Regions from separate parts of the Halomonas sp. 3H genome, predicted to be linked through region 2. Evidence: predicted binding sites of a transcription regulator. Region 2 holds the regulator's gene; the other holds the start of a gene.
The links. Region 2 encodes sigma-54, which starts transcription at its own class of promoters, with help from an activator protein. Its sites were predicted from a motif close to TGGCACNNNNNTTGCTNT; they were not measured.
Positions count from the first base shown of each region.

Region 1 (6,731 bases), 1.1 Mb from region 2:
GCGGATCACCTTGCCGCCGCCGAACTTCACCTCCTCACCATAGTGGGTGGCGTCCCGCTCCACCTCGATCCACAGCGCGGTGTCGCCGAGGCGCACACGGTCGCCCACCGTGGGGCCGTACATGTCGGCATAGGCCTGGCGACTGATCTTGTTGACCGGCTTCATGACGCGTCTCCTTCCAGCGCACCCATCACCTCGCCCCGGAAGCCGTAGACATGGCGACGGCCGGCATAGGGAATCAGCGTGACCTCGCGGGTCTGGCCCGGTTCGAAGCGGATCGCCGTGCCGGCGGCCACGTCGAGGCGATGACCCCGGGCCCGGTCGCGATCGAAGGTGAGCGCCGGGTTGGCCTCGGCGAAGTGGTAGTGGGAGCCGACCTGGATCGGCCGGTCGCCAGTGTTGGCGACCTCGAGGGTCAGGCGATCACGCCCCTCGCAGAGCGCGATCTCGCCCTCCTTCAGCTGGTATTCGCCAGGAATCATCGCAAGCTCCTCAGACAATCGGACCATGAACGGTGACCAGCTTGGTGCCATCCGGGAAGGTGGCCTCCACCTGCACCTCGTCGACCAGCTCTGCCACCCCCTCCATGACGTCGTCACGGGTCAGGATCTCGCGCCCGGCGCTCATCAGCTCGGCCACCGTGCGGCCGTCCCGGGCGCCCTCGAGGATCTCGAAGCTGATCAGCGCCACCGCCTCGGGGTAGTTGAGCTTCAGGCCCCGGGCGCGGCGGCGCTCGGCCAGCTGGGCCGCCATGAAGAGCAGCAGCTTGTCCTTGTCTCTGGGGGTCAGTTCCATGGGCACCTCTCGTCTTTGAAATGGTTGCGCCGCAGTCAGTCCGCGGCTTGTAGGAGCCGTGCTTGCACGGCGATGCCTGACGCCGCCATCGCTCTGCAAGCAGAGCTCCTACCACCCCGGCCGTAGGCGAAACCTTCTATGTCAGCCAGATGCGCGGCACCTGGGCCTCGAGACCCAGCAGCCGGGGGCGAAGCACCCGCCAGGCGGCCTCGCAGAGTGCCCAGGCCTCGCGGCACTCCTGGCCCAGGTAGCGCAGCAGCAGCACGCCGTGGCGCACGGTGACCGCCCAGCGGGTCGAGGCGCCAAGCCCCTCTCGCAGCGCCTCGACGGCCTCGGCCTCATCATTCAGGCCCACCGCCCAGAGAGTCGCCTGGACGCTGGCACCGCCCTGGCCCCAGCGCCCCGCGAAGCGCGCGTGGGCGGGGTCCAGCGGCTGGCGCTCGAGCCACAGCGGCTTGCCGTCGCGGGTGAGTCGGAAGCGCTGCTCGATGCGCCCCGAGGCAAACGGCAATGCGCTGGCGGGGCGGCCCAGGGCCATGACCTCCCAGCCCAGGCAGCGGGCGCTGCCGGCCAGCTCGATGGTAGTCCGCTGCTCGCCCCGGGCCCCGTCGAAGGCGATGGTCTCCTGGGGCAGCCACTCGAGGGTGGCGCCCTCCTCCACCCGCAGGCGCGACTGCTGCCGCCAGGCCACGCCGTGGCTGTCGGCGCGATAGAGCTTGTTGGCGGCGGGCGTGGTCAGCAGCGCCCGGGCGCCGCTCTCGACGCCGACATCGATGCTCAGAACGTCGCCGCTGACCAGGCCGCCCGGCGGGTGAAGCAGGTAGAGGTGGCAGGCGCCCTCCGGGCCCTCCGGGTAGAAGGGCCGTTGCACCCGCAGCGGCCCGCGATGGCGCGCATGCACCAGGCGGGTCACCCCCCGGCGGGAGGTGAAGCCCAGGTCCAGGCTGGCCTCCCAGCGGCGCCCCGCATCGAAGCGATGGCCGGAGTCGGTCGGCGGCGTGGCATCCAGGGAGGTCTCGAAGGCGGTCATGGGCGGCTCGTGATCCAGCGGGTCTGACCAGCTTTCAGCAAGGGGCGTACCAGAATGGGGAAGGAGATATTTTTCTTAATATATTCAGTGATTTGAAATAGATCCCGAGGCCAGGCCTGAGGCGCCCTCGCCCTCTCGCGGTGCATCGGGGCGGGCCGCCACGCACCTCGCGGGTGCAGGCGCACGGGCGGGCAGACCAGAAAGGTGCAAGGCGCCACCTGAGAATCACGGGGGCGCCTCGATGCTCGGCGCTCGGCGCTCGGCGCTTCAAGCCTAGACGGTGAGGTGCTCCCTGATCAGCGCATCGGTCAGCTCACCGATCGGCCCCCTGGCCACCGGCCGGCCACGGTCCATGATCACGAAGCGGTCGGCGTACTTGCGGGCGAAGGGCAGCTTCTGCTCCACCAGCAGCACGGTCAGGCCGTCCTCCTTGATCAGCCGGCGGATCACCTCGCCGATCAGGGTGACGATATTGGGCTGGATCCCCTCCCCCGGCTCGTCGAGGATCAGTAGGCGGGGCTCGAGCACCAGCGCCCGGCCGATGGCCAGCTGCTGCTGCTGGCCGCCGGAGAGATCCCCGCCGCGGCGGTGTTTCATCTCCTCGAGCACCGGGAAGAGCTCATAGATGCGCCCGGGAATCCGCTTCAAGCCATCGCCCCGGGCGGCCAGACCCGTGCGCAGGTTCTCCTCCACGGTGAGCAGCGGGAAGATCTGCCGCCCCTGGGGCACGTAGCCGATGCCCAGCCGGGAGCGCGCCTCGACCCGCTGGCGGGTCAGCTCGACGTCATCGGCGAAGCGGATGCTGCCGGAGGCGATCCCCACCTCGCCCATGATCGCCTTCATCAGGGTGGTCTTGCCCACCCCGTTGCGGCCCATCACGCAGGTGCACTCCCCCGCCGGCACCTCGAGGTCCAGGTCCCACAGGGTGTGGCTCTCGCCGTAGTACTGGTTGAGCTTGTCGATGGTCAGCATTACGCCGGCTCCTCGTCTTCCGCGCCCAGGTAGACTTCCACCACCCGGGGATCACTGGCCACCTGGTCCATGGTGCCCTCGGCCAGCACGCTGCCCTGGTGCAGCACCGTTACCTGGCGGGCAATGGAGCGCACGAAGCCCATGTCGTGTTCTACCACCACCACCGACTGCTTGCCGGCCAGCCCGGTGAGCAGCTCCGCGGTGCGCGCCATCTCCTGCTCGGTCATGCCGGCCACCGGCTCGTCCACCAGCAGCAGCCGCGGGCGCTGCATCAGCAGCATGCCGATCTCCAGCCACTGCTTCTGGCCGTGGGAGAGGATGCCCGCCGGTCGCGCGCGCAGTTCGACCAGGCCGATGGTGACCAGCACCTCCTCGATGCGATCGCGGATCTCCCCGCTCATGCGCGCGGTGAGCGTCGGCAGGATGCGCTTGTCGGCGGCCATGGCCAGCTCCAGGTTCTCGAACACGCTGAGCGCCTCGAACACCGTGGGTTTCTGGAACTTGCGGCCGATGCCGAGGCTCGCGATCTCCGGCTCGTTCATGGCCAGCAGGTCGTGGCGGCTGCCGAACCACACCTGGCCGCTGTCGGGCCGGGTCTTGCCGGTGATGATATCCATCATGGTGGTCTTGCCGGCGCCGTTGGGGCCGATGATGCAGCGCAGCTCGCCATCGTCGATGGTCAGGTTGAGCCTGTTGATGGCCTTGAAGCCGTCGAAGCTCACCGTGACGTCCTCCAGGTAGAGGATCGGGCCGTGGCGCACGTCCACCGGCGAGGTCGCCGGGACCAGGAAGTCGAAGACGCGATCGCGGTCGGCCAGGGATCTCAGCAGGCTCATGCGGATACCTCACTGCCGGTGGGTTGGTCATCATCCGGCCGTCGCCGACGCCTGATCCGCCAGGCGAGCAGGCCGGCCACGCCCTTCGGCAGGAACACCGTGACCAGCACGAAGAGCCCGCCCAGGGCGAACAGCCAGGCGTCGGGCATCACCCCGGTGAACACCGTCTTGGCGTAGTTGACGAGTATCGCCCCGATCACCGCGCCATAGAGGGTCGCGCGCCCGCCCAGCGCCACCCAGAGCACGATCTCGATGGAGAAGAGCGGCGAGAACTCGCTGGGGTTGATGATGCCCACCTGGGGCACGTACAAGGCGCCGGCGACCCCCGCCAGCATCGCCGAGACCACGAAGACGAACAGCTGGACGCGCTCGACCCGGTAGCCGAGGAAGCGGGTGCGCGCCTCGGCATCGCGAGTCGCTACGCAGACCCGCCCCAGCTTGCTGCCGACGATCGCCCGGCACAGCAGATAGCCCAGCGCCAGGGCCACGCCGCTGGCCAGGAAGAGCCCGAGGCGAGTCTGGTCGCTGCGCAGGTTGAAGCCGAGGATGTCGCGGAAGTCGGTCAGCCCGTTGTTGCCGCCGAAGCCCATCTCGTTGCGGAAGAAGGCCAGCATCAGGGCGAAGGTCAGCGCCTGGGTGATGATCGACAGATAGACTCCGGTGACCCGGGAGCGGAAGGCCAGGAAGCCGAACACCAGCGCCAGCGCCCCCGGAGCCAGCAGTACCATCAGGAAGGCGAACCAGGCCATGTCGAAGCCGGCCCAGTACCAGGGCAGCGCATCCCAGTTGAGGAACACCATGAAGTCCGGCAGCTCCGGGTGGCCGTAGACCCCGCGGTCGCCGATCTGGCGCATCAGGTACATGCCCATGGCGTAGCCGCCCAGGGCGAAGAAGGCGCCATGGCCGAGGCTCAGGATGCCGAGATAGCCCCACACCAGGTCCACGGCGACGGCGAGCAGCGCGTAGCTCAGGTACTTGCCGAAGAGGTTGACGGTATAGGCGTTGACGTGGAGCGGATGGCCCTGGGGCACCATCACGTGCAGCAGCGTCACCAGGGTCATGGCGGCCAGCAGCACGGCCAGGAACAGCTGCGTCGAGCGCTCCGCGAAGGGGCGCGTCAGCCAGAATCTCGAAGCCTGCATGGGTCAGCCCTCCGCCGCGCGGCCCTTCTGCGGAAAGAGTCCGCGGGGGCGTTTCTGGATGAACAGGATGATGAAGACCAGAACGATGATCTTGGCCAGCACGGCGCCGGCCCAGGGCTCCAGCACCTGGTTGATCACGCCCAGCGACAGGCCCGCCACCAGGGTGCCCCAGAGGTTCCCGACGCCGCCGAACACCACCACCATGAAGGAGTCGATGATGTAGTTCTGGCCCAGGTTGGGCCCGACGTTGGTGAGCTGGGAGAGCGCCACCCCGGCCAGGCCCGCGACCCCGGAACCCAGGGCGAAGGTGAGGATATCGACCCGGGTCGCGCGGATGCCCATGGAGCGTGCCATGGCGCGATTCTGGGTCACCGCCCGCACCTCGAGGCCCAGCCGGGTGCGGCGCATGATCAGCATCAGGCCGGCGAACACCGCCAGGGCGAAGCCGATCACCACCATGCGGTTGAGCGTCAGCGACAGGGCGTCGTTGATGGCGATGGAGCCGCTCATCCACTCCGGCGAGACCACGGTGCGGTTCTGTGGCGAGATCACCGTGCGCACCAGCTGCTGCAGGATCAGGCTGATGCCGAAGGTGGCCAGCAGGGTCTCCAGCGGCCGGCCCTTGAGGAACTGGATCACCCCGCGCTCGATGGCGATGCCGGCCAGTGCCGCCACCAGGAAGCCGGCGGGGACCGCCAGCACCAGCGCCAGGCCCGGCTGGCCGGGCAGCAGCTGCTGCATGGCCCAGGTGGTGTAGGCGCCGAGCATGATCAGCTCGCCGTGGGCCATGTTGATCACCCCCATCACGCCGAAGGTGATGGCCAGGCCGATGGCCGCCAGCACCAGCACCGAGCCCAGCGAGAGGCCGAAGTAGAGGGTCTCGGCGGCGCGGTTGACCTTGAGCATCTGCTCGATGCCGTTGAGGGCACTGCGGGCGGCATCGGCCAGCACCGGGTCGTCGCCCGAAGCCGCGCGGGCAAGGGCCACCCGCACCCGGGGGTGCAGGCTGCCTTCCAGGTCCGCCACGGCGGCCACCTCGCCCTGCTCCAGGCGGTGGATGGCCAGTGCCTGGGTCAGCCGCTGGCGTACCCGGGCGTCCTCCTCGCCCTCGATCACCTCGGCCAGGGGGCCGGCCAGGTCGGCGTCCACCTCGCCCAGCAGCCGCTCGGCGGAGGCGCGGCGCAGCGTGAGGTCCGGTGCGTAGAGGTCCACCACGGCGATAGCGCTGCGCAGCTGATTGCGCAGGGCGTTGTTGATGCCGATGCGGTCCAGGTCGCGACGGGACATCTCGCCGAGCGGCTCGCCGGTGAGGGCATCCTCCACCGGCCAGTCGCGGCCGCGGTTGTCGAGCACCACCACGAAGCGGCCGTCCTCGGCACGCTGCAGTCGCCCGTCGAGCAGAGCCTGCAGCCAGCCGCGGGCCCGTTCGTCGTCGCTCTGCACGATGGCTTCGATGCCGGCGGCCTTGTCGGCAAAGGCGCCGACGTGCAGCGCCTCGAGCAGTTCGATGGCGGCCGAGTCGTCGTCAGCCGAGGGCTGGGCCTGGGCGCCCTGAGGCACGGCCAGCAGCACCAGCAGCCAGAAAAAAAGGAGACGCCTCATGGGTTCATCCTTCACGGTAGGGAGAAGCGAAAAGGGTCAAGCGGGCGTGCGCCCCGCCGAGCGGCGGGGCGGGAGCGGGCGTTACTCGGCCAGGGCGGCCTCGGCCTCCTCGGCCGCGGTGCTGCCGCCGCAGGAGCCGCTGGCGACGTTGTAGTTGCCGCAGCGCATCGGGGCACGCCAGTCGGCGATCAGGTCGCGGGAGCCCGGCAGGTAGTCGGACCAAGCGTCGCCGACCACGGTGGAGGGCGTCTGCCAGACGATGTCGAACTGGCCGTTGTCCTGCACCTCGCCGATCAGCACCGGCTTGGTGATGTGGTGGTTGGGCATCATCGCCGCATAGCCGCCGGTCAGGTT
Region 1 covers NZ_CP100360.1:1,441,563-1,448,293, reverse strand. Annotated here, with positions in the region: gene ureC (urease subunit alpha) at 1-165, opposite strand, end outside; gene NFC98_RS06795 (urease subunit beta) at 162-482, opposite strand; gene NFC98_RS06790 (urease subunit gamma) at 493-795, opposite strand; gene NFC98_RS06785 (urease accessory protein UreD) at 932-1,825, opposite strand; gene urtE (urea ABC transporter ATP-binding subunit UrtE) at 2,099-2,797, opposite strand; gene urtD (urea ABC transporter ATP-binding protein UrtD) at 2,797-3,633, opposite strand; gene urtC (urea ABC transporter permease subunit UrtC) at 3,630-4,775, opposite strand; gene urtB (urea ABC transporter permease subunit UrtB) at 4,779-6,377, opposite strand; gene urtA (urea ABC transporter substrate-binding protein) at 6,459-6,731, opposite strand, start outside.
Region 1: NFC98_RS06785 (urease accessory protein UreD) is a predicted target of sigma-54. The motif match lies at 1,860-1,877, and genes of this name have one in related genera.

Region 2 (6,731 bases):
GCCCTCTTCCTGCTCCTGCTGCTGGTGTTCAGCCTGTGGTGGCTGTTTCGTGCCGACACCCCCGATGCCCCCGGGGCCGGGGCAGAGGCCGGGACCATCCCCGACATGCGCCTGGCTCGGGCGCTGCTCTGGCTGGTGGCCACCCTGGCGGTCATGGTGGCCGGCTCCCGCGCCCTGGTCTGGGGCGCCAGCGAACTGGCGCGCGGGCTCGGGGTCAGCGAGCTGGCCATCGGCCTGACCGTGGTGGCCATCGGCACCAGCCTGCCGGAGCTGACGGCCTGCGTGGCCAGCGCCCTGAAGCGCCACCACGATATCGCCATCGGCAACGTGATCGGTTCCAACCTCTTCAACCTGCTCGCCGTGCTCCCGGTGCCCGGCCTGCTGGCCCCGGGCGCCATCGACCCGGCCGCGGCCAGCCGCGACTACCCGGTGATGCTGCTGCTCACCCTGGCGCTGGGCATGCTGCTGCTCTGGTACCGTCGCGGCCGCCTGGGCCGGCTGCCCGGCATGCTGCTGCTGCTCGCCTACCTCGGCTACCTGGCCTGGCTCGGCCTGGCCAGCGTCAGCGGCTGAACGGCACCGGTCGCGACCTCCTCCGACGCTCGGCTTGAGTGAAACCCCGCAACAGGCAACAATCATCGCCATGACCCAAGACGCCACCCCGGGCCCCGCGCCCTCGACCCTGCGCGACAGCGCCCGCCGCACCCTGCTGCTGGAGCAGCAGGCCATCGCCGCGCTGATCGAGCGCCTCGATGCCGATTTCGACCGTGCCTGCGAGCTGATCCTCGCCTGCCGAGGCCGGGTGGTCGTCACCGGCATGGGCAAGTCGGGCCACATCGCCGGCAAGATCGCCGCCACCCTGGCCAGCACCGGCACGCCGGCCTTCTTCGTGCATCCCGGCGAGGCCAGCCACGGCGACCTCGGCATGATCACCCCCGGCGACGTGGTGCTGGCCCTCTCCCATTCCGGCGAGACCGCCGAGGTCACCGCCCTGCTGCCGCTGCTCAAGCGCATGGGGGTGCCGCTGGTCAGCATGACCGGCCGGCCCACCTCGACCCTGGCCCGCCATGCCGAGGCCCACCTGGATGCCGGGGTCGAGCGCGAGGCCTGCCCGCTGGACCTGGCCCCGACCTCGTCGACCACCGCCTCCCTGGCACTGGGCGACGCCCTGGCCGTGGCGCTGCTGGAGTCCCGCGGTTTCACCGCCGAGGACTTCGCCCGCTCCCACCCGGGCGGCAGCCTGGGCAAGCGGCTGCTGCTGCGCGTGGCCGACCTGATGCACCAGGGCAGCCGCCTGCCCCGGGTGCCCCTGGGCAGCCCGCTGCGCGACGCCCTGCTGGAGATCACCCGCCAGGGGCTCGGCTTCACCTGCGTGGTCGATGACACGGGCCGCCTGGTCGGCGTCTACACCGACGGCGACCTGCGCCGCACCCTCGACCAGCACCGCGACCTCGGCGCCCTGACCGTGGACGAGGTGATGACCGTCCCCGGCAAGCGCGCCCACCCGGAGATGCTCGCCGCCGAGGCTGTGCGCCTGATGGAAGACCACCGCATCTCGGCGCTGGCCGTGGTCGATGACCAGGGCCGACCGATCGGCGCCCTGCACATGCACGACCTGCTGGCCAGCGGTGTCATCTGATGCCATCCCCCACCCTCCCGGAGTCCCCATGACCCACGTTTCTCCCCTGCAAGACCCCCGCCTGGTCGACCGGCTGCGCCGGATCCGCCTGCTGGCCCTGGACGTGGACGGCGTCCTCACCGACGGCCAGCTCTACTTCCAGGCCGACGGCATCGAGATCAAGGCCTTCAACGTCATGGACGGCCACGGCCTCAAGCTGCTCAAGCGGGCCGGCATCGAAGTGGCGCTGATCACCGGCCGGGATTCCCCCACGGTGAGCCGGCGGGCCGCCGCCCTGGGCATCAAGCACGTCTTCCAGGGCGTGGAGAAGAAGCTGCCGGTGCTGCGCGACCTCTGCACCCGGCTCGGCCTCGAGTTCGACCAGGCGGCCTACTGCGGCGACGACATGCCCGATGTGGGCGCCATCCGGCGCGCCGGGATCGGCATCAGCGTCCCCTCCGCCCCGGACTACATCCAGAAGCATGCCGACTGGGTGACCGAACGGGCCGGCGGCCACGGCGCCGTGCGCGAGATCTGTGACACCCTGCTGAGGGCCCAGGGCCACTGGGACGCGGTGCTCGACACCTACCTCCACGGGGTCAACTGAGCCCATGGCGTGGTCCCTGCCCCGCCCCTCCTTCCGGGTCTGGCTGCTGCTGATCCTGCTGGCCCTGGGCGGCGCCCTCGTCCTGCTCGACCCGCGCGGCGGGCCGGAGTACGGGGAGGTCCCCCGGGACGAGGCGGGCGAGCCCGACTACTACCTCGAGGGCGCCCGCCTGACCCGCTTCGACGCCGAGGGCCGCGCCCACCAGCGCCTCGACACGCCGCGCCTGGTGCATACCCCCCACGACGACGTGACCCGCCTGCAGACCCCCGACGCCCGGCTCCACGACAGCGCCGGGCGGGTCTGGTACGCCCGGGCCGACAGCGGCGTGCTGGGGCCCGGCGGCAACCCGCTGACGCTCTCCGGCGACGCCCGGCTCAACGCCCCCGAGGAGCGCTGGCAGCTAGACACCGAGGTCCTGCACTTCGACGCCGATACCGGCCACGCCTGGAGCGACACCCCGGCCCTGCTGCGCCAGCCCCCCCAGCGCATGAGCGGCGACCGCTTCGATGCCTGGATCCATGACAACCGGGCGCGGCTGACCGACAATGTGCGCGGCCACCATCCGCCCGAGACCCGAGAGGAGTCCCCGCCATGAAGCCCCCCTTCGCCCTGCTGCTCTGCCTGCTGCTGCCGCTGGCCACCGCCCCGGCCCTGGCGCAGCAGGGAGATGCCTCCGCGCCCATCGAGGTGGAGGCCGACCGCCTCGACCTGGACGACCGCGCCGGCACCGCCGTCTACACCGGCGACGTGGACATCCGCCAGGGCAGCATGCAGCTCACCGGCGACCGGGTGGAGATCCGCCGCAACGCCGCCGGCGAGCTCACCCGTGCCATCGCCACCGGCGAGCGCGCCTATATCGAGCAGCAGCCCGACCCGGCCGAGCCGGTGGTCCGGGGCTGGGGCCGCACCATCATCTACCACGTGGCCGAACGCCGGGTGGAGCTGATCGACCGGGCCGAGCTGCACCAGGGCGGCGACACCTTCGACGGCGGCTACCTCGAGTACTTCCTCGACCGCCGCGTGGTCCAGGCCCGTGCCGAGGGCGAAGGCGTCGAGGGACGCCAGCGCATCCGCATGACCCTCCAGCCCGAGCAGTAAGGCGACCCCATGAAGACCCTTCACGCCCGCCACCTGGCCAAGAGCTACAAGCGCCGCCGCGTGGTGCAGGACATCAGCCTCTCCATCGACCAGGGCCGCATCGTCGGCCTGCTGGGCCCCAACGGCGCCGGCAAGACCACCTCCTTCTACATGATCGTGGGCCTGGTGCGCGCCGATGCCGGCGAGGTGTACATCGACGGGCTCGACCTCTCCCGGGCCGCCATGCACCAGCGCGCCCGGGCCGGGATCGGCTACCTGCCCCAGGAGGCCTCGATCTTCCGCAAGCTCTCGGTGGCCGACAACATCATGGCGATCCTCGAGACCCGCAAGGACCTCGACCGCCCGGCCCGCCGCGCCCGCCTCGAGCAGCTCCTCGAGGAGTTCCATGTGACGCATATCCGCGACAACCTGGGCATGAGCCTCTCCGGGGGCGAGCGGCGCCGGGTGGAGATCGCCCGGGCCCTGGCCACCGAGCCCGCCTTCATCCTGCTCGACGAGCCCTTCGCCGGCGTCGACCCCATCTCGGTGGGGGAGATCAAGGGCATCATCCGCCAGCTCAAGGCCCGGGACATCGGCGTGCTGATCACCGACCACAACGTCCGCGAGACCCTCGACATCTGCGACACCGCCTACATCGTCGGCGACGGCAAGATCATCGCCGAGGGCAGCCCCGACTCGATCCTCGCCAACCAGCGGGTGCGTGAGGTCTACCTGGGCGAGGACTTCCGTCTCTAGCCCGAACGCTTCCACAAGTCACTGAAGTACATGTCGTTATATCGCGACGGCATGAGGATTGCGCTTGGCACGCTTATTGCTGCATTTTCCTCTCCCGGAGGCTTGCATCGGGCCCTGCCGCGGACTAGGGTGAGGCTTTCCGGCGAAGAGAGCAGACCTCACCGATGGCCATGAAAGCCTCCCTTCAGCTGCGCGTCGGCACCCAGCTGACCATGACCCCCCAGCTGCAGCAGGCCATCGCCCTGCTGCAGCTCTCCACCCTGGACCTGCGCCAGGAGATCCAGCAGGCGATGGAGTCCAACCCGATGCTGGAACTCGAGGAGGGGTTCGGCGAGCAGGCGGTCGCCGAGACACCCGAGGATGACTGGTCCAGCGAGATCCCCGCGGAACTCTCCACCGACAGCGACTGGTCGGACACCTACCAGGACCTGGGCGCCCCCGCCGGCGGGGGGGAAGGGCCGGACTTCGAGCGCCAGGCCGAGGGACAGAGCCTGCGGGGCCACCTCGCCTGGCAGCTGGCAATGACCGACCTCGAGCCTCGCCAGCTGCAGATCGCCGAGAGCCTGATCGATGCCGTGGACGACGCCGGCTACCTGGCCCAGCCCCTCGACGAGATTCGTGACGGGCTGCGCCGCCAGGGCCTCGACGGCCTGCGCAGCCGCGAGGTGGAGCAGGTGCTGTTGCGCCTGCAGCAGTTCGAGCCCACCGGGGTCTTCGCCCGCGATCTGCGCGAGTGCCTGATGCTGCAGCTCGCCACCCTGCCCGACAACACCCCCCTGCTGCCCCAGGCCCGCCGCCTGGTGCGCCAGTTCCTCGAGGCCCTGGCCGGCGACGACCGCCGCCTGCTCAAGCGGCGGCTGGGGCTCGACGACGACGACCTGGAAACGGTGATCGCCCTGGTCCGCTCGCTCGATCCGCGACCCGGCAGCGCCTTCGCCAGCGTGGACAGCGACTACGTGATCCCCGACCTCGTCGCCCGCTATGACAGCCGCGGCTGGAAGATCGAGCTCAACCCGGACGCCCTGCCGCGGCTGCGGATCCAGCCCGATTACGCCGCCCTGATCCGCCGCGCCGACAAGAGCCAGGACAACCAGTTCCTCAAGGACCACCTGCAGGAGGCGCGCTGGCTGCTCAAGAGCCTCTCCAGCCGCAACGACACCCTGCTCCGGGTCGGCCGCGAGATCATGGCCCGCCAGCTCGACTTCCTCGAGCAGGGCGAGGAGGCGATGAAGCCGCTGATCCTGGCCGACATCGCCCAGGCGGTGGAGATGCACGAGTCGACCATCTCCCGGGTCACCACCCAGAAGTACATCCATACCCCGCGGGGCGTGTTCGAGCTGAAGTACTTCTTCTCCAGCCATGTCGGCGGCAACGGCGAGGGCGACGCCCACTCCAGCACCGCCATTCGCGCCCGCATCCGCAAGCTGATCCAGGAGGAGCCCCCGCGCAAGCCGCTCTCCGACAGCAAGCTGGTCGCCCTGCTCGACGAAGCCGGCATCCAGGTGGCGCGCAGGACCGTGGCGAAGTACAGGGAGGCCATGGGAATCCCCTCCTCCAGCGAGCGCAAGCGGCTGCGTTGAATCCGGGTGGACCGTGGCGCTCTCCACAGTCACCCGCGAGGCCATGGGCATCCCCTCTTCCAGCGAGCGCAAGCGCCTTCGCTGACCCGCGTCAACGCACCGCTCGACGCTGCCGGCGCGGGGGGTATGCAAGGCAGGAAAAAGGGTTACAATCGAATCACAACCAACGAGCAAGGAGCGTGTCATGCAAGTCAACATCACCGGCCATCATGTGGAACTGACCGATGCCCTGCGTGGCTATGTGAACGAGAAACTGGCTCGCGTGGAGCGCCACTACGACAACATCACCAATGTCCAGGTGACCCTGTCCGTGGAGAAGGAGCGCCAGCTCGCCGCCTGCACCCTGCACGCCGCCGGTGCCGACCTGCATGCCGAAGCCCAGGACGGCGACATGTACGCCGCCATCGATGCCCTGGCCGACAAGGTGGACCGCCAGCTGGTCAAGCACAAGGAGAAGGCCCAGGCCCGCGCCCAGGGCGCCGGCGCCCGCTGATTCACCATGACACTGGAAACCATCCTGCCCCCCGAGCGCACCCTGTTCGGTGTGCCCGGGGGAAGCAAGAAGCGGGTGCTGGAGTTCTTCAGCACCTTCATCGCCCAGAACACCCCCAGCCTCGACAGTCAGGAAGTCTTCAGCCGCCTGATCGGCCGTGAACGGCTGGGCAGCACCGGCATCGGCAACGGGGTGGCGATTCCCCATGCCCGGAGCCCCCACTGCAAGACCCCGATCGCCGGCTTCCTCAAGCTGGCCGAGCCGGTGGACTTCGATGCCATCGACGGCGAGCCGGTCGACCTGGTCTTCGTGCTGCTGGTGCCGGAAGAGGCCGACGACGCCCACCTGGCCCTGCTGGCCCAGGTGGCCGGCATCATGAACGATGCCGATACCCGCAGCGCCCTGCGCCGCAGCGAGAGCCAGCGCGAGCTCCACGAGCGACTCATCGAGGCGATCCGACGACAGGCCTGAGCCCTGCGGGCCGCCCGGCCACTTCAATGACCAGGAGACCCGTCATGCAGCTCGTGATCATCAGCGGCCGTTCCGGCTCGGGTAAGTCGATCGCGCTGCAGGCGCTCGAGGACCTCGGCTACTACGCCA
Region 2 covers NZ_CP100360.1:2,538,853-2,545,583, forward strand. Annotated here, with positions in the region: gene NFC98_RS11820 (calcium/sodium antiporter) at 1-573, shown strand, start outside; gene NFC98_RS11825 (SIS domain-containing protein) at 644-1,639, shown strand; gene NFC98_RS11830 (HAD family hydrolase) at 1,668-2,225, shown strand; gene lptC (LPS export ABC transporter periplasmic protein LptC) at 2,230-2,820, shown strand; gene lptA (lipopolysaccharide transport periplasmic protein LptA) at 2,817-3,323, shown strand; gene lptB (LPS export ABC transporter ATP-binding protein) at 3,333-4,058, shown strand; gene NFC98_RS11850 (RNA polymerase factor sigma-54) at 4,223-5,638, shown strand; gene raiA (ribosome-associated translation inhibitor RaiA) at 5,823-6,131, shown strand; gene ptsN (PTS IIA-like nitrogen regulatory protein PtsN) at 6,138-6,602, shown strand; gene rapZ (RNase adapter RapZ) at 6,647-6,731, shown strand, end outside.